4 regions of the Photobacterium satsumensis genome follow, and region 4 is predicted to be linked to each of the others. Evidence: riboswitches for the same ligand, from Rfam matches in the RefSeq annotation. Region 4 holds a riboswitch; each other region holds the start of a gene.
What was found. A riboswitch is a leader RNA that binds a small molecule or an ion and turns the genes downstream of it on or off. The one in region 4 is predicted to bind lysine.

Region 1 (5,679 bases), on a different contig from region 4:
TGCATGGTTCGCTTCCTCAATCTGTGTGCTTCTGAGCCTGAGATATCCAAAGTGCCTATCATGGTCGATTCCTCCAAGTGGGAGGTTATCGAAGCTGGCCTGAAATGCATTCAGGGCAAAGGAATTGTTAACTCTATCTCGCTTAAGGAAGGCAAAGAGAAGTTTGTCGAGCAGGCCAAGCTGATCCGTCGCTATGGCGCGGCGGTTATCGTGATGGCGTTCGATGAAGTCGGGCAGGCGGATACCAGAAAGCGCAAGCTGGAAATTTGTACCAATGCCTACCGGATCTTGGTGGATGAGGTTGGCTTCCCACCGGAAGATATCATCTTTGATCCGAATATCTTTGCCGTTGCTACCGGTATTGATGAGCATAACAACTATGCGGTGGATTTCATTGAAGCGGTTGCTGATATCAAACGTGATTTACCCCACGCGATGATCTCAGGCGGAGTGTCCAATGTGTCATTCTCATTCCGCGGCAACAACTATGTGCGTGAAGCTATCCATGCGGTTTTCCTGTATCACTGCTTCAAGCACGGCATGGATATGGGGATCGTTAACGCAGGGCAACTTGAGGTCTATGATAACGTTCCGGAAAAACTGCGTGAAGCCGTAGAAGACGTAGTTCTGAACCGGCGTGATGACTCGACGGAACGTTTGCTGGATATTGCTGCTGACTATGCCAATAAAGGTGTCGGCAAGGAAGAAGATGCCTCTCTACTTGAGTGGCGCAGCTGGCCGGTAGCAAAACGGCTGGAGCATGCATTGGTCAAAGGCATCACTGAATTTATTGTCGCAGATACCGAAGAAGCCAGGGTGAATGCATCCAAGCCATTGGAGGTTATTGAAGGACCGCTGATGGATGGCATGAACGTGGTTGGCGACTTGTTTGGTGAAGGCAAGATGTTCCTGCCACAGGTAGTGAAATCTGCCCGTGTTATGAAACAGGCCGTTGGCCACCTTGAGCCGTATATTAACGCTGAGAAGCAGGCCGGAAGCACTAACGGTAAAATTTTACTCGCGACGGTAAAAGGTGATGTCCACGATATCGGTAAAAACATTGTAGGCGTGGTACTTCAGTGTAATAACTACGAGATCATCGATCTGGGTGTGATGGTATCTTGTGAGAAAATCCTCAAGGTCGCCAAGGAAGAGAATGTCGATATTATAGGCCTGTCGGGCCTGATCACGCCATCGCTTGACGAGATGGTGCATGTCGCCAAGGAAATGGAGCGACAAGGCTTTGAGTTACCTTTACTGATTGGTGGGGCGACAACCTCCAAAGCGCATACCGCAGTGAAGATAGAACAGAATTACAGCCATCCAGTCGTTTATGTGAACAACGCGTCTCGTGCTGTAGGGGTGTGTACTTCGCTGCTCTCTGATGAGCTGCGTCCGGCTTTTGTCGAGAAATTGGATGCCGATTATGTCAGGGTGCGTGATCAGCATAGCCGCAAGCGGCCCAAGACCAAGCAGGTCTCTCTGGCTGTGGCTCGGGCAAACCGAGTGGCCATTGACTGGGAGACCTATACGCCGCCAGCACCATGCAAATCAGGCGTCCAAGTGTTTGAGGGCTTCGATGTTGCTACCCTGCGCCAGTATATTGACTGGACGCCATTCTTCATGACCTGGTCGTTGATGGGGAAATACCCTGCCATCCTTGATCATGAGGAAGTGGGCGAGGAAGCTCGTCGTTTGTTTAAAGATGCCAATGACTTACTCGATCGCGTTGAGCTGGAGGGGTTGCTGGAAGCCCGTGGTATGTGTGCCATGTTCCCGGCCAACAGCGTGGGCGATGATATCGAGGTGTATACCGATGAGTCTCGCACCGAAGTTGCCAAAGTACTGCATAACTTGCGCCAGCAAACGGATAAACCCAAAGGTTTCAACTACTGCCTGTCTGATTACATAGCGCCGAAAGAGAGCGGTAAAGCTGATTGGATCGGCGCCTTTGCAGTAACCGGTGGGATTGGTGAGCGTGAGCTGGCTGATGCCTATAAGGCGGCAGGTGATGACTACAATGCCATTATGATCCAAGCGATTGCTGATCGCTTGGCTGAAGCCTTTGCCGAGTACCTTCACGAGCAGGTGCGTAAGGATATTTGGGGCTATTCGCCAGATGAGGATTTGTCCAACGACGATCTGATCCGTGAGAAATACCAAGGGATCCGACCGGCTCCGGGATATCCGGCCTGTCCGGAGCATACCGAAAAGGGCAGCTTGTGGGAGTTGTTAAACGTCGAAGAGACGATCGACATGTCACTGACAACCAGCTACGCCATGTGGCCGGGCGCCTCGGTATCGGGTTGGTACTTCTCCCACCCGGATTCGCGCTATTTTGCAATCGCCCAGATCCAGAACGATCAGCGAGACAGCTATGCTGATCGCAAAGGGTGGGATCTCGCTGAGGCTGAAAAATGGCTGGGTCCGAATCTGAATAACTAGTTATGGTTAATGGACCCGCCTTTTAGGACGGGTCATCAAAACTAAAAAAGGCGCTCATTGAGCGCCTTTTTCTTATTTTCTGTCCCATCCTGAGATATACGATTACTCGAATAGCCCGTGGTGCAAGACCTTAATCACTTCCCGCGACTCTTTGTTTTTGACCAGGAAGCACAGGTTGTGGGTGCTGGCACCAAAGCAGATCATGCGTGGGCTGTATTGTTCCAGGCGACTGAATACCTGGGTTGCAGCGCCAGGGGCATCACCAAGATCGTTACCGATCAATGCAACCAGGCAAAGATCTTGCTCGACGTCTACTCGGCATAGCTGGCTAAGCTGATCCATAGCGCTCTCTGGTAGGCTAGGCGCGCCTCCTCCTGTATCGGTCTGATCCAGAGTGAGTGACACACTGACTTCTGAGGTGGTGATCAAGTCGACCGAGATTTTGTGTTCGGCCAAAATACGAAAGACCTCTGACAGGAAGCCATAGGCATGGAACATGTTCAGGCTGGTCAGGGTTACCATCGTTTGATTACAGCGCAGTGCCAGAGCCCTGAATTTCGGTGGTTCGCTGACTTGCTGGCGGATCCAGGTGCCACCTTGTTCAGGTGCTTTGGATGAACCGATAAAGACAGGGATTTGTTGGCGGACCGCAGGCAACAGAGTTGATGGATGAAGGATTTTCGCCCCGAAGTTGGCCATTTCAGACGCTTCGCTAAAGCTAATCTCGCTGATTGGCTTGGCATTGCTTGTGATACGCGGGTCTGTGGAATACATACCCGGTACATCGGTCCATATTTCCAGAGTTTCCGCGCTGATAGCCTCGGCGACCAAGGCTGCACTGTAATCACTGCCGCCGCGGCCTAACGTGGTGGTTTCGCCTTCACGGCTTGAGCCGATAAAGCCTTGGGAAACGATAACGGTGTCTTTTTCCAGCAGTGGCTGGAGTTGTTCATCGGCAAGCTGACGGATAGTATCGACATCCGGTATGGCTTTACCATGCTGGCCGTCAGTGCGCATCACGGAGCGAATATCGAAACGTTGGGCTGGAGCCCCCATTTCGTTGAGAATTTGGCTAAACAGGTGGGTCGACAACAATTCGCCATGGGCAACCAATTGATCGGTCAGCTTGGTCGAAGGGGCATCGGCCGCCAGCTCTGCGAGACTAGCCACGGTATTGATTAATTGTTCTATGTGGTCAGCAACGGCTTCCGGACGGGCCAGTTTGTCGATAATGTTTTGGTGTATCGATTTTAATTGCTGTAGCCGTTGGGAGCGCTGCTCGTTATCGGCAATTCCATTTGCAAGTTCAACTAACAGGTTGGTAACGCCGGAACAGGCACTGATCAATACTACTTTGGCAGCAGGATTATCCTTGATGATCGTGGCACTTCGGCTCATGGCGGCATGATCGGCTACGCTAGTACCGCCAAATTTCGCTACGGTTATCGGTGGAGGAACAGTAAAGTTATTTTCGACAAAGCTCACAACGAGTCTCCCAGTAATAAAAAGTCAAAACGCAATTCACAGGGGGCTCGGGATGGTAGTCCCGACAAAAAGTCAGGAGAGCAAAAAGGCAAGATGTAAACCGGTACAACAACCAGAAGCTCCCCATCTATTCATTACCATAGTGAATAGATGACAGCCAGAAGGATTCAACCTTCGTAGCCGATACTCCATGCCCCCTGTCATGTTGTATCTCGGCGTTACTCCCCCTCTCAAGACTGCTTTGGGGTGGGGCCCCGCAATCCAGATACCTGGGTAACGCTCCTCTTCTGTCTTCACCTGAGAAAAACCTTTCCTCAGGATGAACAAAAAACGATCTATATTGAACCGGATTTCCTAGTCCGTTGTCAATTGCACAGAAATAAAATATGCATAAAAATTGCAAAAAATTGTCACAAGTATCCAGGGGAGCTATGTGCTACAAGGGGGTTATGATTTGGGATAAGCATAATTAGCCTAATACTGATATAGTCAATCAGTACCTTACAATAATGAGGCGAATGCCACGCTTACCGCCAGGGAGAAAGATAAAAATGACGATTGGTAGTTTCTATCCACCACAACGCACCCTTATGGGGCCCGGTCCATCGGATATTTACCCACAGGTGCTACAGGCCCTGAGCCGTCCGACCATTGGCCACCTAGATCCACTATTCATCGGCATGATGGATGAGCTCAAGCAACTGCTACAGTATGCCTTCCAAACTCAAAATACCTTTACCATTGCGGTTTCTGCGCCGGGTAGTGCCGGTATGGAAGCCTGCTTTGTTAATTTGGTAGAGCCGGGTGACAAAGTGATTGTCTGCCGTAATGGCGTGTTTGGTGACAGGATGCGTGAGAATGTCGAGCGCTGCGGTGGTGTTGCGGTTATGGTTGATAATAACTGGGGCGAGCCTGTTGATCCTGCTTTGGTTGCCCAAGCGCTCGAGAGCCACCCAGATGCCAAAATCGTGGCCTTTGTCCATGCCGAAACCTCTACTGGTGCTTTGACCGATGCAGAGGCGATTGCCAAACTGGCCCGTGAGCATGATTGCCTGACGATTGTCGATGCCGTGACATCGCTCGGTGGCGTGCCCTTGCTGGTGGATGAATGGCAACTTGATGCGGTGTACTCTGGCAGCCAGAAGTGCTTATCTTGTGTTCCGGGCTTGTCACCACTGACTTTCTCTGAGAAAGCCGTCGCCAAGATCCAAAGCCGTCAGGCGCCTGTCCAGAGCTGGTTTTTGGATCAGAGCTTGGTGCTGGGTTACTGGAGTGGAGAAGGCAAGCGAAGCTATCATCATACCGCGCCGGTGAACAGTTTGTATGCACTGCATGAAGCCTTGGTTCTACTGCAAAATGAAGGCTTGGAAAATGCCTGGCAGCGTCATAAAGATGCCCATCTGGAGTTGCGTGAAGGTCTAGAGCAATTAGGGATTGAATTTGTGGTTGATGAAGCCCACCGCTTGCCACAGCTTAATGCCGTATATATTCCCGAGGGTATTGATGACGCCGAGGTGAGGAAGACCTTGCTGGAGCGCTACAACCTGGAAATTGGTGCTGGCCTCGGTGCTTTGGCGGGTAAAGCATGGCGTATTGGGCTGATGGGCTATGCAGCCCGAAGCGAAAATGTCGCGTTGTGTTTACGGGCGTTGGAAACCACGCTGAAGTGAATCTAAGCGATTATGGCTTTATTAGCAAAAAGGGCTACCACTGGTAGCCCTTTTTCGTTCTGGTATTACATCATAGGGA
Region 2 (5,679 bases), on a different contig from region 4:
TACCCTCAGCTTGCCCCTGACAATGTCTTTTCGCTCGTCGATGAAGTCGTAGCATTTATCCACGCTGTCGAAGATCTCCGCACAGCGTTCATAGAGAAATTGCCCTTCCTCCGTTAGGTTGATCTGCCGGGTGGTGCGTTGGATCAACGAGCAACGTAATTCTTGCTCAAGCTGCTTAACGTGCTTGCTGATAACTGATTTTGATAAGCAAAGCTTGTCGGCAGCGACAGAAAACGAGTTGTTCATGACCACGGTATAGAAGGTGGCCAATAAATTCAGGTTCATGGTTTTCACCCGTTAATTCCTTACTGTGTAGTTTAAAAGGGAAACGTTTGCTTTTTGGTGATCGCTGTTTCGTTAATGTTTCCATTACGGAAACTTATAGTTTCTGTATAACGAATAAGTTGCTTAGGCAGGAGTTTTTTCAGTGTTTTGATGACAGTTATGTGAAATATCACATTATTTTGCACCCAGGGGAAACTATCAGTTCTTGATAAGTTGATTAAGTTTATATGACATTTCAGGGAAGATTTGTGGGTCACAAAACGTTCTCACAACAGAGGCTCCTATGGAACAAAATACCTACCCTGAACACGACGTTGCCGATCTTTCTCTTGCGTCGCTTGGTCGACGCCGTGTTGACTGGGCACGAAACCACATGCCGATCATGCGCAGTATTATCGAGCGTTTCGAGCAAGAAAAGCCATTTGCCGGATTGACGATTGGTATTTGCTTGCACGTCGAAGCGAAAACAGGTGTATGGCTGGAAGCATTGACCAAAGGCGGTGCGAAAGTGGTGATCACCGGCTCTCCAGGTTCAACCCAAGATGAAACCGCAGCAGCCCTTGTTGAAGACTACGGGGTGAGCGTGTATTCCCGTCGTGATGAAAGTTTTGATGATCACATCAACTACTGCCGCAAGGTGCTATCGCATCAGCCCGATATTATTGCTGACAACGGAGCAGATTTGCATGAGTTGATTTTCACTGAGTCTGAGTTTTCTCATTTTCAATCCTCACTGCTTGGCGCAACGGAAGAAACGACGACCGGGGCGAACCGTCTGCGTGAAGATTTCCATGCCGATAAGTTCAGTACCCTGATCATCAATGATACCCAAGCCAAGCGTATTATCGAGAACCGCTTTGGTGTTGGCTCATCAGTTGTTGATGGCATTATGCGTGCCACCAATGTGATGCTGCACGGCAAGAAAGTGGTGGTGATTGGTTATGGTTACTGTGGCTCGGGCACTGCCCAGCGCTTACGCGGTATGGGTGCCCATGTCACTGTTGTTGAATCGAATCCGCTAACACTGCTTGAAGCGCACATGGAAGGGTTTTATACCGCCAAACTGGAAGATGCATTGCCTGATGCCGATATGGTGGTGACGATCACTGGTCGTGATAATGTACTGCGCAAAGAGCACTTTGAAGTGATGCGTGATAACACCATCATTGCTAATGCGGGTCATTTCCAGCGTGAAATCAATCTTCCTGAGTTGGCCGCCATCAGTCAAAGCCAAGATAAGATCCGTCCTCATGTCACGGCGTACCAGCTTGAGAACAAACAGTTGTTCGTGCTGTCAGATGCCAACCTTGTCAATTTATCCGCCGGTGACGGTAACCCCATCGAGATTATGGATCTCGGCTTGGCGCTGCAATCGCTGAGCTTGGAACGCATCGCCCTCAATCGGAATTCGCTGCAAAACATCCCTCAGCCGGTTCCTTTCGATATCGAAATGCAAGTTGCCGAACTCGCCGTAAAGCACTGGATTAACCACTAATTTCTAACCGCCCCGGGCTTATTGTGTCCGGGGTATTTGTATATGTCGAGTAGGTAGGTTGTACACCTATCCACCCTATATAAGGCCGCCAAACATGGACGCTCTGACTAGCTTAATGGGAATGGTAGCATTGCTTGCTATCGCAGTTATTTTTTCTAAAAATCGCCAAGCCATCAATAAACGAACGGTGCTGGGGGCCTTTGCCATCCAGTTCATCATTGGTGCCTTTGTCTTGTTTATCCCTATCGGTAAAGACTTGCTTGAAGTGGTATCGAGCGGGGTGAGTTCGGTATTGGGCTTTTCCCACGCGGGGATTGAATTCCTGTTTGGTGGGCTGGTTAGTGACAAGATGTTTGAGCTCTTTGGTGGGGGCGGCTTTATATTTGCCATTCGGGTACTACCGGTCATCGTGTTTTTCTCAGCATTGGTCTCGGTGCTGTATTACCTCGGTATCATGCAGCTATTTATTCGGATCCTAGGTGGCGCACTACAAAAGCTGCTGGGTACCAGTAAAAATGAATCGATGTCTGCGACGGCCAATATTTTTGTTGGCCAAACCGAAGCGCCGTTGGTCATTGCCCCCTATATTAATCGCCTGAGCCGTTCTGAACTGTTCGCAGTGATGTGTGGTGGTTTAGCCTCGATTGCTGGCACGGTATTAGGTGGCTTCGCGGCAATGGGGGTTGATATGCAATACCTGATTGCTGCGTCATTCATGGCGGCGCCGGGTGGTTTGTTGTTCGCCAAAATATTGGTGCCAGAAACCGAGGAGCGAAGTAGTGAAACGGTTGAAGAAGATGTATCAATAGAAAAACCGGCCAATGTCATTGATGCTGCCGCTGCAGGGGCATCCAGCGGACTCATGCTGGCATTGAATGTCGGTGCTATGCTACTTGCGTTTATTGGCTTGATTGCCTTGGTCAACGGCATGCTTGGCGGTGTGGGTAGCTATATCGGCTTGCCTGAATTGTCGCTGGAGTACTTGCTTGGCTATTTGTTCTATCCGGTCGCGGTGATTATTGGTATCCCATTTGACGAGGCAATGGTATCGGCATCGTTTATAGGCCAGAAGTTGGTGCTTAATGAGTTTGTCGCTTATGTGAATTTCACTGAGTACCTAGCAGTGACTGAGCTATCGACTCGTAGTACCGCCATAATCACGTTTGCATTGTGTGGCTTTGCGAACTTTGCCGCCGCGGCAATGCTGCTGGGGGGATTAGGTACGATGGCACCTAAGCGTCGTCATGAAATTTCGACGCTATGTATGTCGGCGATTTTTGCCGCCACCATGTCAAACCTTATGAGTGCGACGATTGCGGGCTTCTTTTTCTCGTTTTAGGTTCCTCTTTTCTGTCGTTGCATACGGATAGCCGAGTAAATTTATGTTGCTTGGCTACTTTATATAGGGGGATCTCAGTGGTTATGGCGGGTTTACACTGGGTTTATGAGCGGAGATCTTACTGATTTTGATTTTTTTTTGATTTTTTTAAAAATAATGCTGTACATAAAGCGCTCAGCTGTTAATATTCGTCTCGTTCTTTAGAACAAAGAGTTATTCAATGCAACATCAAGTACAAGTTAAACCTTTAGCTACTTTTACGTTATCGTACTGTATCTCACTGTTTCCCTTAGATTGAACGTAACATTAAATAATTCACTAACCTATCATATCGCATAATGCGATTAGTTTATTAATGAATTTATAAGGGGCAGTCTATGTCTAAGTCAACTGGTATCGTTAAGTGGTTCAACGAAGAGAAAGGTTTCGGTTTCATCACTCAAGAAAACGGCGGTGCTGATGTATTCGTACACTTCCGCGCTATCGCTTCTGAAGGCTTCAAGACTCTTGCTGAAGGTCAAAAGGTTTCTTTTGACGTAGAACAAGGTCAAAAAGGCCCACAAGCTGCAAACGTTGTAGCTCTGTAAGTCGAAACTTACTTTGTGATAAAATGCTGGCTTAGGCCGGCATTTTTTATATCTGTCATATCTGATCCGCATTTCTCCTTCTCCTTCTCCTTTTCTTTACCTATTCCCTGTTTTCCTTTAGTTGCGTAAATATGCAACCAAAACTATTGCGATAACATCTCTAGCTGCTTATTTGTTCAAACTAATCTTAACAGCCATGTCATGGTTCTCGGTATGTATTCATATCAAACTATCAGAGCGGCCGGAAGTCGATCGTTATGGTGATTTAACCTTCAATGGTGTGCTTTTATAGTGTTTAGTGATGTTAAATTAATGTTTTAAAGAATTGTTTGTGTGATCTTGCTCACGGTTTGTGGTCAATTCTGTTTGGTTTGGCGAAAATTGTGTTTTATTCATTGTAGCGCGAGAAGTTATTCAGTCTCGCTAGTTAGTAGAGGCGCATTGCCTAACAGTAGTTTAGTGAAGGCCGACAGCCAGAGAAGCTAAATGAAAGGAGCCAATGCCGAAGTAGTATCGGTTGTCAGCCGTGCTGCTGGGGTTGTTCTTAATAGGAACAGCACTGTCATCCAGACCTTGTTTGGGTGGGGAGCTACAGCAATTTTTGTCATCGAACAGGTAAGTTCACCTACCGATTTCGTACAGCCTTTGTCTGCCCGTGTTTCTATACACCCCTCCTCGATACTAAATTCACTGGGTATAAAAGTACCTTGATGTTGTTTTTTCAGGAGAAGTCTACGAATGGCTGATTACGGATTGTTGTCCATCGTACCCGCGGTGCTGGCATTGATACTCGCCTTTACCACTCGGCATGTTGTTTTGGCGCTGGGAGTGGCAGTGATCAGCGGTATGCTGATTTTAACTAAGGGCCATCCCGTTGATACTGCGCTGATGTTCCTGTCTGATGGGCCGTTTACCCAGCTCGCCTCAGGTAGCAACGCCCAGATCATTATTGTTATTACCATCATTTCAGGCTTTATCTATCTGGTCGAGCAAAGTGGTGGTATGGCAGCGTTCTCGACCATGGCCACCCGTTATGTGTCATCCCCGATCAAAGCCCAGTTGGCGACATGGGCGACCGGGATTGGGATCTTTTTCACCGACTCGGGCAATTCGCTTATCCTTGGCCCGATGTTCTCGCCAATCTATCAGAAGCTCAAATTGAGCAAAGAAAAACTGGCGTTCATTATCGACTCGACCTCGTCACCGGTTTGTGTGCTGATCCCTATCATCAGCTGGGGGGTCTATTCGCAAGGGTTGATTGAAAACGCTTTCGATAATATGGGCCAGCAAGTCGATGGTTTCACGACGTTCTTGCAGGTGATCCCCTATCAGCTCTATGCATTGCTGGCGCTTTTCAGTGTCCCTGTTTATGCGATGTTGAAAAAAGATTGGGGCCCGATGGCTGAAGCAGAGCAACAAGCCCGCCAGCAGACGGAGGTGAGTGTGCCATCGTCAGGCCAAGAGCAGCCGGTTAAATCTGGTCGTATTTCACTGATAGTCCTACCACTGGCTGTGCTGTTTGGCTCGCTGATTGCCTTGTTTACCTACAATTACCACCTGCACGGCACAATCAATGGACCTGTGATCCGCACATCATTGGGAACCAGCTATCTGATTGCCTCGGTAACAGCGATTGCCTACTACGCCTATACCAAAACTATGACCGCTTCGACAGCCTTCAACACTTTTGTGTCGGGAATGCAGCGGATCATGCTAATTTTGATTATCTTGCTACTGGCATGGACCTTGGGTGATATCTGTAAGTCTCTGGGGACTGGGGATTATATCAGCCAGGTAATGAATGACCGTCTGCCGGTATTCTTGCTGCCAGCAATGATTTTTATTATCGGCAGTTTTATCTCGGTGGCGACGGGATCGTCGTGGGGCACCTTTGCTATCTTGATCCCCATTGCTGTACCGGTTGCCAGCGCTCTGGGGGCTGACCCGCTGATTTGTATTGGCGCAGCTTTGAG
Region 3 (5,679 bases), on a different contig from region 4:
TCGCTTTAATTCATTGGAGCCCAAACAGTGTGCTCAACCTCTACATCATCCTGAGCATAGATAACCAAAGGAAGTTTTGAGTTATAACGCAACAAATCGCTATGGAACTGCAAGTTTTGATCTGATGCTTCTTTTTCACATGCCATCATGGTGCTGGCATAGTTAGTTTGCTTTTCCAATACGTAGTATGAGTATCCCCACCCTTCCAATGAGCGTCGTTCAATATCCATCGGAAGTGCTTTGATGTTGCAATCAACATTCATCACACTGTTAGCGATAATTTGCACTCGGCGGGTTTGGTTTTCGTTCTCAACCGCATCAAGCTGGATGACATGCTTGGTAAAGCCTGGCATTTCAGGGAACATATCTGCATTGTCAGCTGCCAGTACATGTGGTGCTGCCATCAGCAATACGGCGCCCAGGAGTGATTTTTTCATTGTTATACCTATCATGTTGAGATTGGCTTAGTATTGTCACTATACCCTGAACCCTTGCTGTTTAGGTCAGCAGGGAGTTAAAAGAACCAAGTTTAATTTCAGGGCATCATCGACTAATGAGAATTAAAGATAAACTGCCAGCACAGCATATATGAGCATACAAGCGGAACTGGCAAGCTACACACCTCGATTAAGCCTCTTGCTCCACCATTGCTTCAAGACGGTTTCGCATCAGCTCATCAAAGACCTTTCGGGCTTCCTGCGCTTCTTCCGAAGCCGCTAGCTTGTTCTCTTTGGCAGTCATGGCATCGTCCATCAACTGCTGCAGTTGATCCAGTCGTTCTTGCGGTGCTTCGCTGAGTTCGAAGGCAGAGTCGCCATTCGCCATTGCTTCGGCACGCATCTTTTTCTTCAACTTCCACACTTTATACAGGGCTTCACGCTCTGCTTCTGCGGCGGCCATCGCAATGTCTTTCAGCTCGTCAAACTTCGTCAGGGCCATCCCTTCTTTCGACCAAGGGTCAACATCTGGCAGCTCCTCGATATTGATCACCGGATCTTCATAACCTTCCTGATGGGTCAGATCGAGCTTCGCCGCCTTCACTGCCGATATCATCAGCATCACAGCAATAACCAGCAGCGGTAAACCGCCAACAATGGCTGCGGTCTGCAACGTCGACAGCCCCCCCATAAACAACAATACCGATGGCATAAATGACAATGCAAAAGCCCAGAACAGACGGTTCCAGCGCATCGGGTCTTCAGTCACATTGTTCTGTACCACCGATGCCAAGATATAAGAGATCGAGTCGAACGTGGTTGCCGTGAAAATTAAACACAATAGCGTGAACGCGGCAATAACCGCTGTGCTGTAAGGCAGTTGCTCAAGAATTGAGAAAATGGCCTTAGTCGCCCCTTCACTATTGAGGATACCAACGACATCTAGAGCACCAGACAACTGCAATGACAGACCGTAGTTACCCAAAATCATGAAGAACAAGAAGCAGCCCATCGAGCCAAAGAAGATCGACCCCGTTACCATTTGCTTGATTGTACGGCCACGTGAAATCCTGGCTACAAACAACCCCATACTCGGTGCGAACACCAGCCACCACGCCCAATAGAAAATGGTCCAATCCTGCGGGAAATGGGTATTCTCAAACGAGCCATAGCCACCGAAAGGCTCGGCCCATGTTGCCATCACAAAGAAATTCGACAGCATACGGCCCAGTGAATCAAGCCCTGTTTCCAGCATGAAAATGGTTGGGCCTGAAATCAACACAAAGGCCAATAAACCAAGCGCGCCCCAGAAGTTGATATTACTGAGGAATTTGATCCCTTTTTCCATCCCGGCATAAGCCGAATAGGCAAATATCGCGGTACAAAGCATCAAAACAATAATCTGGGTCACGGTATCTTTTGGTACACCAAACAGGTAGTTGGCACCTTCTGTGATCAAGGGGGCAGCGAGGCCAAGGGTTGTCGCACCACCACCGAGCAGACCAAAGATAAACAACACATCAATGACTTTACCCAACCAACCATAACTACGGGCTTCACCAATGACTGGCATCAACGCCGCTGATACCTTCAGTACTGGCTGCTTACGGACATAAAAGAAATACGCAATCGGCAAGGCTGGCACCAAGTAGATGGACCAAGCAATCGGCCCCCAATGGAACAAACCGTAGGTTGCGGCCCAGCGAACCGCCTCTTCACTCCCCGGCTCAAGCTGGAACGGAGGCGCTTGGTAATAATACGCCCACTCTATCGTTCCCCAGTACAAGATACTGGCACCGATCCCCCCACAGAACAGCATCGCTGCCCATGAAGCCGTGGTAAATTCAGGCTTTTCATCAGGATCACCCAATTTGATTTGGCCGATGTCGGAAAAAACGATGTAAATCATAAAGAAAAATGCAGCGACACCGAGCGACAAATATAGGAACCCTAATTTGTCAGTCATAAACGTTTTGGCGATAGCAATCCATTCAGCACCTTGTACTGGAAACAGCAGCAAAGGCACCACAACCGAGATCAACATGCCCAGCGCCCCGAAGAAGGTGGGTTTATCGATCAATTCAAAGTGTTTGCGAGAAAACACGGTAGCTCCTTAAGATTAAATCCCTGTAATGGGTAACTGAGATAATCCGAGAAAAGGGCCTAACGCTTCAAACCAACATTCTAATGAACACGATGAAAAAAGCTGATTATTAGCTGACATAATTATTCAGCCGTATATAATGTTCGACTTATCACCTAATTCCAGTAGGATTGACGGTGATATTCCCTAAATCAGTAGAGGCGCGCTGCCTAAGAGTAACCGAGCAGAGGGTGATACCTGTGAAGCCGGAGAAAGGAGTCAGCGCCGAAGTGACTGCAGCTATCAACTCAGTCGCTGGGTCTGTGTCAAATAGGCACAGAACTGCCATAGTATTTACCTATGGAGCGCTACCTGAAGGGGTAACAAGTCATACCTTTCTGCGTCTTAGTTACACTTCCTTTCGGTAGATCTCCACCTTTAAGTTGTAGGTGTGATGAGATCATGAACCTTGTAGATTTTTCGGACTCGCTAATGTCCGTTGTCCCAGCCATGCTGGCTGTTATCCTTGCAGTCACTACTAGGCGGGTTTTGCTTTCCCTTGGCTCAGGTATCTTTGCCGGTGCCATGATGCTAAACCAATATTCACCGCTTGAGTCACTGCAGTACCTGGTTGAAAAAGTGCTGGCGATTGTCTGGGTTGATGGTGCACTGAATGGTGACAACGTCAACATGATCATCTTCATGCTGCTGCTTGGTGCGCTGATCAGCTTGATGAGCGTATCCGGTGCAACCCAAGCGTTTGCCGACTGGGCAGCGGTACGCTGTAAAGATCGCCGCAGTGCCAAGTCCCTCACCGGTTTGATGGTCTTTATCTTCTTCATCGATGACTTCTTCCACAGCCTATCTGTAGGGGCAATCTGTCGTCCGGTTACCGACCGTTTCAACATTTCACGTGCAAAATTGGCCTACCTGCTTGATTCAACCGCGGCACCGGTTTGTGTACTGATGCCTATCTCGTCATGGGGTGCCTACATCATCGCCTTGGTGGGCGGTATCATGGTGGCGCACGGCGTGACAGATCAGAGCCCAATCTCGGCCTTTGTCGAGATGATGCCAATGAACCTGTATGCGGTCTTCACTTTGGTCATGGTGCTGTGCGTTATTGCTTTCCAACTTGATATCGGTCCAATGCGCAAGCATGAGAAATGGGCGCTAGAAGGCAAACTATGGGATGAGTCCAAAGGCAAGCCTGCAGGTTTGGAGGTTGAGGTACCTGAATCTGCCAAAGGCGGCATGATCGACATGGTATTGCCCATCCTAACCCTAACGATGGCGACGGTATTTTTCATGGTGCAATCTGGCGCTGATGTACTTGCCGCTAATGGCGAGGCCTTCAGCGTGATCGGTTCATTTGAAAACACCGATGTCGGCTCATCACTGGTATACGGTGCGATCTGTAGCCTTGTGGTTTCTATTGCCCTAGCCCTGCGTTTGAAACTTGGCAAAGATTCTTGGATGAAAGCGGCACCACAAGGCATTTCAGCGATGATGCCCGCTATTGTGATCTTGTTCTTTGCTTGGACGATCGGTTCAGTTGTCCGTGACATGCAAACCGGTATTTACCTGGCTTCTATGTCAAACGGAAACCTGCCTGTTGAGCTGCTTCCAGCGGTTGTCTTCCTACTGTCTTGTGCCATGGCATTTGCGACCGGGACCAGCTGGGGTACCTTCGGTATCATGCTACCACTCGCCGGTGATATTGCCGCTGCCAGTGACATTGCACTCCTACTTCCTATGCTGTCTGCTGTGTTGGCAGGTGCGGTATTTGGTGATCACAGCTCACCAATTTCAAGCACCAGTATCCTGTCGGCGACCGGTGCAGGCTGTCACCATATGGACCATGTAATGACCCAGCTACCTTACGCATGCTCGGTCGCGTTCGGTGCCCTACTGGGTTACCTCGCCATCGGTTACACCCATTCAGCTTGGGCAGGTGTTGCCGTTAGTAGCCTCTGGTTCTTAGCCTTCTGTGCCTTTGCGGTTCGCAAAAGCAAGCCCGTTATGGCTGCCGAGCCTGTGACTGGCTAACACAGCACCTCAATACGATTACCAAAAGAGCAAGGCCATGGGCCTTGCTCTTTGTTTATCAGCCGATCTTTGTCTCTTTGCTGCGCTTACTGGCTGTGCTTGATTTTCAAGTCAGAGAAATAGGCATTGTTACCCGGCTGGGTGATAAGCCCTATCACCCCTTTGTGTTCCGAGCCATGGAACAGCCGATCCACCACCAGCACCTTCTCTCCATCAATATAAAAAATAGCTTGGTTATTGTTTATCTCAGCCGTCAATTTAAACCACTGACCGGGACGAATGTTAGCGGCGCTTTCATATTGGCCCGGAGCGGTTTCCCTGAGCACATCTCCTGAGTGATCAGGGTAGGAGAAATATTGAATCGTTAATTCACGCTGTGTTTCATCTTCTGACACCGCATTAACAGGACGTAAGTAAACCCCTTCGTACTCTGACATATCTTCACTCACCCGAAAGACAATACCAACGAAGCCAGTGGCCGACTCCTGTTGCGGCTCACCTGCCATCAATAGCTCAATGGTGCCGTCACGGAATGGAAGTGTCTGCAAAGCAAGATAGGTACAATTGTCACAGCCCCCCTGCGCCAGTGACTTATGCTCCGGTAACACTGACACGTGTATGCCTTTTTGGCCGTGGTAATCGACCACTTCAGCTTTAACACCTTCAGCAACCGTATTATCCAAGGTGTCCAACGGGAAATTTTCAAAGTCTAATGCCGTTGCAACATTCGCAAACAGTCCTATGCACAACGTTATTGCCCACATACCGAATGGCTTTGCCGACCTTTTCTGCCTGTTCATAGCCCACTACCTAGCTGGATGTTTATTTCAAGTTAGCTGAAAAGAAATCCATCCTTTGCTCAAAAATAAGACAACATTCTCTGTGTTAAAAATAAAGTCCGGCTCAACATCAGACTTTCAATACACACCCGCCCAGTATAATATGCACCTCATTACAATAAGCCACTAAACGCTATACAAGCAATTTTATATCACTATTTATAGTGATTATTTAGAGTAAAAAATCGTCGGCGCTTCATCTTTTAACGATCATTTTTATACAACAGAGCTGAATCGGAACAACAACAATGAGAATTGGAATTATATACGG
Region 4 (5,679 bases):
GAGCTGGTGTTCTATGATATCACCGCGTCCAGTGATGGTCGCGTGGTCGATAAGAGCTGGGTTGCCCGCGTGGCAGAAGTGATCGACATCCCTTTCTGTGTCGCCGGCGGCATCAAGTCTGCCGAGGATGCCAGTCGTATCCTGCAGTTTGGGGCTGACAAGGTATCGATCAATTCGCCGGCCTTGGCCGATCCAGACTTGATCACCAAGCTTGCTGATAAATTTGGTGTGCAATGTATCGTGGTGGGTATCGACTCCTACTTTGATGCCGATACCGGAAAGTACCAAGTCTACCAGTTCACCGGTGACGAGAGCCGTACCAAGGCGACCCGCTGGGAGACCCGAGACTGGGTACAAGAAGTTCAGCGCCGCGGTGCCGGTGAAATTGTCCTGAACATGATGAACGAGGACGGTGTGCGCAACGGCTACGATCTTACCCAGCTCGATATGGTACGCGACGTCTGCCATGTACCGTTGATCGCCTCTGGTGGTGCCGGTGAGATGGTGCACTTTGCCGATGCCTTCAATAAAGCGAATGTCGATGGTGCCCTTGCTGCATCGGTATTTCACAAACAAATCATCAACATTGGTGAGCTTAAGCAATACCTGAAACAACAAGATGTGGAGATCCGACTATGAGCCTAGCAAACAGCATCAATTGGGACAAAGTAGACGGATTGGTTCCGGCTATCGTACAAGACAACACCAGCGGCCAAGTACTGATGCTTGGCTACATGAATGATGAAGCGCTGAATAAAACCCTTGAAACGAAGCAAGTCACTTTCTGGTCCCGCACCAAAGCGCGTTTATGGACCAAAGGGGAAACCTCGGGCAATGTGCTTCAGCTAAAAAGTATCAAACTCGATTGCGATCAGGATACCTTGCTGGTGCAAGTTGCCCCTATCGGCCCAACCTGCCACTTGGGCACCACCACCTGCTTTGACAGCAATACTGCTGAAGAAGGCCAAATTGAGCAGCCCGCTCTGGTGTTCCTTCATCAACTTGAACAGGTTTTGGCTTCTCGTAAAGGTGCCGATCCTGAATCGTCCTATACCGCCAGTTTGTATGCCCGTGGCACCAAGCGGATTTCGCAAAAGGTGGGGGAAGAAGGCGTTGAAGTCGCGCTTGCGGCTACGTCGGGTGACAAGGCGGAGTTAGTCTGTGAGTCTGCCGATTTGATCTACCACCTGCTGGTGCTGCTACAGGATCAGGGGATGTCGCTGTCGGATGTCACGGCCAAGTTGCAAGAGCGCCACAAATAGCATCAATTAACACGGTAAGCATAAAAAACCCGGCCAATTGGCCGGGTTTTTATTGAATGCAAACTTTAGCGCTCAAGGGCTTCTTTGTAGTGCTTGCGGCAAACCGATACATACCGGTCGTTGCCGCCGATCTCAACCTGATCACCGTCAGCAATCGCTTTACCGCTGGCATCTTGGCGGATCACCATATTGGCTTTACGGCCACAGTGGCAGATGGTTTTCAATTCAACCAATTTATCTGCCCACGCAAGCAAATAACGGCTTCCTGCGAATAACTCACCGCGGAAATCACTGCGTAAACCATAACAAAGCACCGGAATATTTAGCTTGTCGACGACTTCCGTCAATTGGTAAACCTGCTCTTTGGTTAAGAACTGGCATTCATCAATCAATACGCAGTCAACTTTGTGCGTTGTATTCATATCTTGTAGGCGGGCATAAAGATCATCGCTGACATTAAAGAGCTCAGCTTCTTCTTGCAAACCAATTCGAGAGCTGACCATGCCTTTGCCATAACGGTCATCAATTGCCGCAGTAAAAATCACCGGCGTCATGCCTCGCTCGCGGTAATTAAATGATGACTGTAATAATGTTGTCGACTTACCCGCATTCATTGCCGAGTAATAGAAATACATCTGGGCCATTAAGCTTCCCTAGTAATACGATTGGTGCGTGAAAAAATCAGCCGAGATGCTACAGAAAAGCCCTTCAGATTGAAAGGAGCAAGCTCAACTTCTTTGTAACTGGATATCGGTCAAACCTCACATCTCGCTGAAATAAAAAAAGCCTGTATCAAATACAGGCTCTTTTCATATTCAAACCGTCAGTTTTAAGCGTTTGCTGTTGCTTCCTGAGGGCGGCGAGATAGCCACGACAGTCCAGCACAAGCCACGATAAAGGCTACGGTTGCCGCTAGGAACGACACAGCCAGAGAGCTCGTGAAACCAAGTACCAAGAAACCAATGGTTGATACCACCGCCATCGACAACGCGTACGGTAACTGCGTTGATACGTGATCAATGTGGTGACAGCGTGCACCGGTTGACGACAGAATTGTGGTATCCGAAATAGGAGAACAATGGTCACCGAATACAGAGCCCGCCAATACGGCACCGAGCATAGGTAGCATTAGCATGATATCCGTTGCAGCAGCCAGATCACCGGCGATTGGTAGCATGATACCGAACGTACCCCATGAGGTACCGGTAGAGAATGCCATCAATCCAGCAAGCAAGAATAGGATAGCCGGCAACAACATAGGGCTAATATTACCTTCCACCATCGTCGACAGGTATTTGCCCGTTGCCATATCGCTGATCACCGAACCGATGCTCCATGCAAACAGCAGGATTAAAATCGCACCGAACATCGACTTCGCCCCGATCCACAGCGTAGACGTGACATCAGCCATCGGGATACGCTGGCGGAATACCGGGATTAGCGCGGCCGCAAAACCAACCAGGCCACCGTATACCAGAGACATACCCACATCGGTGTTCTCAAAGGCACCCAGAACGCTAAATGCAAGGCCATCAGCAGCCAGTGCTTGGTAGCCCGTAAAGATCATAAAGAAGAAAGTGGCTACAATCAGGGTCACAATTGGCATGATAAGGTCAGCAACACGGCCATTTTTGCTTTCTTCAATTTCTAGCTCGTCGTTCAGATCCTTGGCACGGCTGTCGTCATCGCCTTCATCGAAGCCGCGGCAATGGCTTGCTTCTAGCTCATGCTTTTTCATCGGGCCAACATCAATTTGGAACCACGCCACCACGAATACCATCAGCAGGGCAAAAACTGCATAGAAATTCATTGGAGCCAGCTGTACGAATGCACCCAGCGGGGTGTACTCTGTGACGCCATGTGTTGCCAAAATACCGCCAATCAAGGTGATAATGTAGGCACCCCAGCTTGAAGCAGGCATTAGCACACACATTGGTGCTGCTGTTGAATCAAGGATATACGCCAGTTTGGCTCGGGATACATAAAAACGATCTGTCACTGGGCGTGAGATCGAACCGACCGCCAAGCTATTGAAGTAATCATCAACAAAAATAAACACACCCAAGAAAGCAGCCAGCAATTTAGCACCACGCTTGCTCTTGATTTTGGTTTGTGCCCACTCGGCAAATGCACGGGTACCGCCAGAAAGTGTCAGCAATGCTGTGGTCATACCCAGCAAAATAAGGAAGGCGACGATACTCATGTTCCAGCTGTTAATGGCGCCGTCATCAATAAACAGCCCTTTAACCGTGGTACCAATATAGCTTGCGGTGCCACCAACCGAAAAATCAGTCAGCAGGAATGCGCCCAGAAGGACACCTACACCCAAAGAAACTAAAACGCGTCGTGTAAGGATTGCCAAGCCCAATGCAACCAAAGGTGGCAACAGTGACATGGCGGAATGGGAAAAATCTACAATATTCATGATCTCGACTACAACCGATCCTGGTTGGAGATCTACTGTTTTACACCACATCTTGTCGTGTATAGAAGAGTAAAAGGAAGGGAGGTACCCCTTTTCCGACTCCACAGTAGCGCTCCATAGTTAATGTAATTATATACTATGGCAGTGTTGTCCCTATTTGGTGACAACCCCAGCAAGCTGGTTTGATAGTCCGAGCTTACTTCGGCAACGGCTCCTTTCGTAAATCCTCACCGGAATCACCCTCCGATTTACTACTAATAGACGATGCGCCTCTACCCTTAGTCTAGGTCTGGTCAATTCTACGGAATAGACATCCAAATGCAACCAGTTAATGTGAAAAAAATGACACAAATAGTGAATAGTCTTGCGATGAGTAACAAGAATCAGGCAGTTGAAAGCAAATTTTCATACTCATTACATATGAAATTGATGGCAATTATTTAACAGCTTCTGTTGATTGTAGATAAGAATATTTACTCATCTTGAGCATTACATTCTATTACAAATGAGAAATGAACCCGATAATTTGCGAAAAAATAAATGAACCCTTCATTTTTTAATTGGCATCGCCGTATTAAAAGTATTATTATTGCAATTATTGAATTGTCACTGCTATTATTAATTTATAGTTTTAGGCCTACAGGAAATAAAAAATGTCTGATGCAATGAAAGCGCTACTTAACCTTCGCAGCCTACGCGCTCTTTCTCGTGAATATTCTCTTGAGCAACTACAGGAAGCGCTAGAAAAACTTCAAACTGTTGTTACTGAGCGTGAAGAGTCTGAAGCTGAAGAAGTCGCTAAAGAAAAAGAACGTACCGAGAAGCTAGCTCAATACCGTGAAATGCTTCTTGCTGACGGTATTGACCCAGAAGAGCTTCTAGCGACTCTAAATAAAGCACCTAAAGCGAAACGTGCACAGCGTCCAGCTAAATACCGTTTCCTAGATGAAAATGGTGATGAGAAAACTTGGACTGGCCAAGGTCGTACACCAAGCGCTCTTAAAAAAGCACTTGATGACGGCAAGTCTCTAGAAGAATTTGAAATCTAATCATTCAAATTATCTTGCGAATATCTAAAAACCCGGCTTTGCCGGGTTTTTTTATTGCTAGGAAAAAATGTTCTGGAAAAATGTAACATTTTGATGTTAATGGTAAAAATCAACAACACCAATCACATAACCATGACAAAATTAACTCGATGAGTTAATAACACCCAATAATGAGTCGTTAATTTTGAGTCATCGTTACGATTATAGAGAAGCTCGTTACTTTCTTTAAAGTATAAAAAACCAGACCTCTTGGTCTGGCTTCTTTGTCATATTGTGGCTTTAGCGGATTTGGTCGGCTAAATGACTTACCGCCAAAGCGAAATAGTGTGAGCGGTTCCATTTCAGTAAGGATTGGTAATTACCGTAGATCAAGTAGGCCCGGCCATGCTTATCATCCGGTTGAATAAGCCACGCATCAATATCAACATTCGGTAAAGCCTGGCCATTCAAACGACGAACGCCTAGTCGTTGCCAATCTGCTAGCGTTTTGGCTTTGCTCTTTTCGACCCCCAGCAACGAATCATCGATAGAAGCCGATAATGAAACTTGTCGACCCCAAGTATATTGATCATCCCAGCCCGCTTTTTTTAAATAATTCGCGGCAGAGGCAAAAACATCAGCCTCTGTCTGCCAGATATCAATCTTTCCGTCATTATTGCCATCAACTGCATAAGACAAAAATGACGTCGGCATAAACTGAGGTTGCCCCATCGCCCCCGCCCAAGAGCCCTTCATGTTTTCAGGGCTAATATGACCAGCATCCAATATTTCCAGCGCCGCCATTACCTGCCCGCGGAAAAAGGCTTCACGACGGCCTTCATAAGCCATGGTCGATAAAGCCTCAACCACATTATAATTACCCATCAGACGACCGAAATTACTTTCGACCCCCCATAAGGCAACAATAAAGCGTGGCTGAACGCCATATTGCTGACCAATTTTA

Region 1: it holds a riboswitch for lysine, as region 4 does, so the genes downstream of both, lysC (lysine-sensitive aspartokinase 3) here and L4D79_RS19350 (Na+/H+ antiporter NhaC family protein) in region 4, are expected to answer to the same signal.
Region 2: it holds a riboswitch for lysine, as region 4 does, so the genes downstream of both, L4D79_RS08820 (Na+/H+ antiporter NhaC family protein) here and L4D79_RS19350 (Na+/H+ antiporter NhaC family protein) in region 4, are expected to answer to the same signal.
Region 3: it holds a riboswitch for lysine, as region 4 does, so the genes downstream of both, L4D79_RS10260 (Na+/H+ antiporter NhaC family protein) here and L4D79_RS19350 (Na+/H+ antiporter NhaC family protein) in region 4, are expected to answer to the same signal.

Annotation. Positions count from the first base shown of each region.
Region 1 is NZ_JAKJSK010000014.1:4,702-10,380, forward strand. It holds gene metH (methionine synthase) at 1-2,445, shown strand, start outside; gene lysC (lysine-sensitive aspartokinase 3) at 2,548-3,930, opposite strand; lysine riboswitch at 4,039-4,225, opposite strand; gene L4D79_RS24060 (pyridoxal-phosphate-dependent aminotransferase family protein) at 4,482-5,600, shown strand.
Region 2 is NZ_JAKJSK010000006.1:1,927,038-1,932,716, reverse strand. It holds gene L4D79_RS08840 (substrate binding domain-containing protein) at 1-285, opposite strand, end outside; gene L4D79_RS08835 (adenosylhomocysteinase) at 569-1,780, shown strand; gene L4D79_RS08830 (NupC/NupG family nucleoside CNT transporter) at 1,875-3,119, shown strand; gene cspE (transcription antiterminator/RNA stability regulator CspE) at 3,497-3,706, shown strand; lysine riboswitch at 4,130-4,306, shown strand; gene L4D79_RS08820 (Na+/H+ antiporter NhaC family protein) at 4,445-5,679, shown strand, end outside.
Region 3 is NZ_JAKJSK010000006.1:2,272,613-2,278,291, reverse strand. It holds gene L4D79_RS10270 (ecotin family protein) at 6-437, opposite strand; gene L4D79_RS10265 (BCCT family transporter) at 628-2,541, opposite strand; lysine riboswitch at 2,729-2,899, shown strand; gene L4D79_RS10260 (Na+/H+ antiporter NhaC family protein) at 2,983-4,569, shown strand; gene L4D79_RS10255 (3-keto-alpha-glucoside-1,2-lyase-like domain-containing protein) at 4,656-5,369, opposite strand; gene L4D79_RS10250 (D-alanine--D-alanine ligase) at 5,657-5,679, shown strand, end outside.
Region 4 is NZ_JAKJSK010000009.1:180,415-186,093, reverse strand. It holds gene hisF (imidazole glycerol phosphate synthase subunit HisF) at 1-639, shown strand, start outside; gene hisIE (bifunctional phosphoribosyl-AMP cyclohydrolase/phosphoribosyl-ATP diphosphatase HisIE) at 636-1,262, shown strand; gene L4D79_RS19355 (thymidine kinase) at 1,328-1,906, opposite strand; gene L4D79_RS19350 (Na+/H+ antiporter NhaC family protein) at 2,092-3,687, opposite strand; lysine riboswitch at 3,787-3,970, opposite strand; gene L4D79_RS19345 (H-NS family histone-like protein) at 4,341-4,736, shown strand; gene L4D79_RS19340 (lytic murein transglycosylase) at 5,016-5,679, opposite strand, start outside.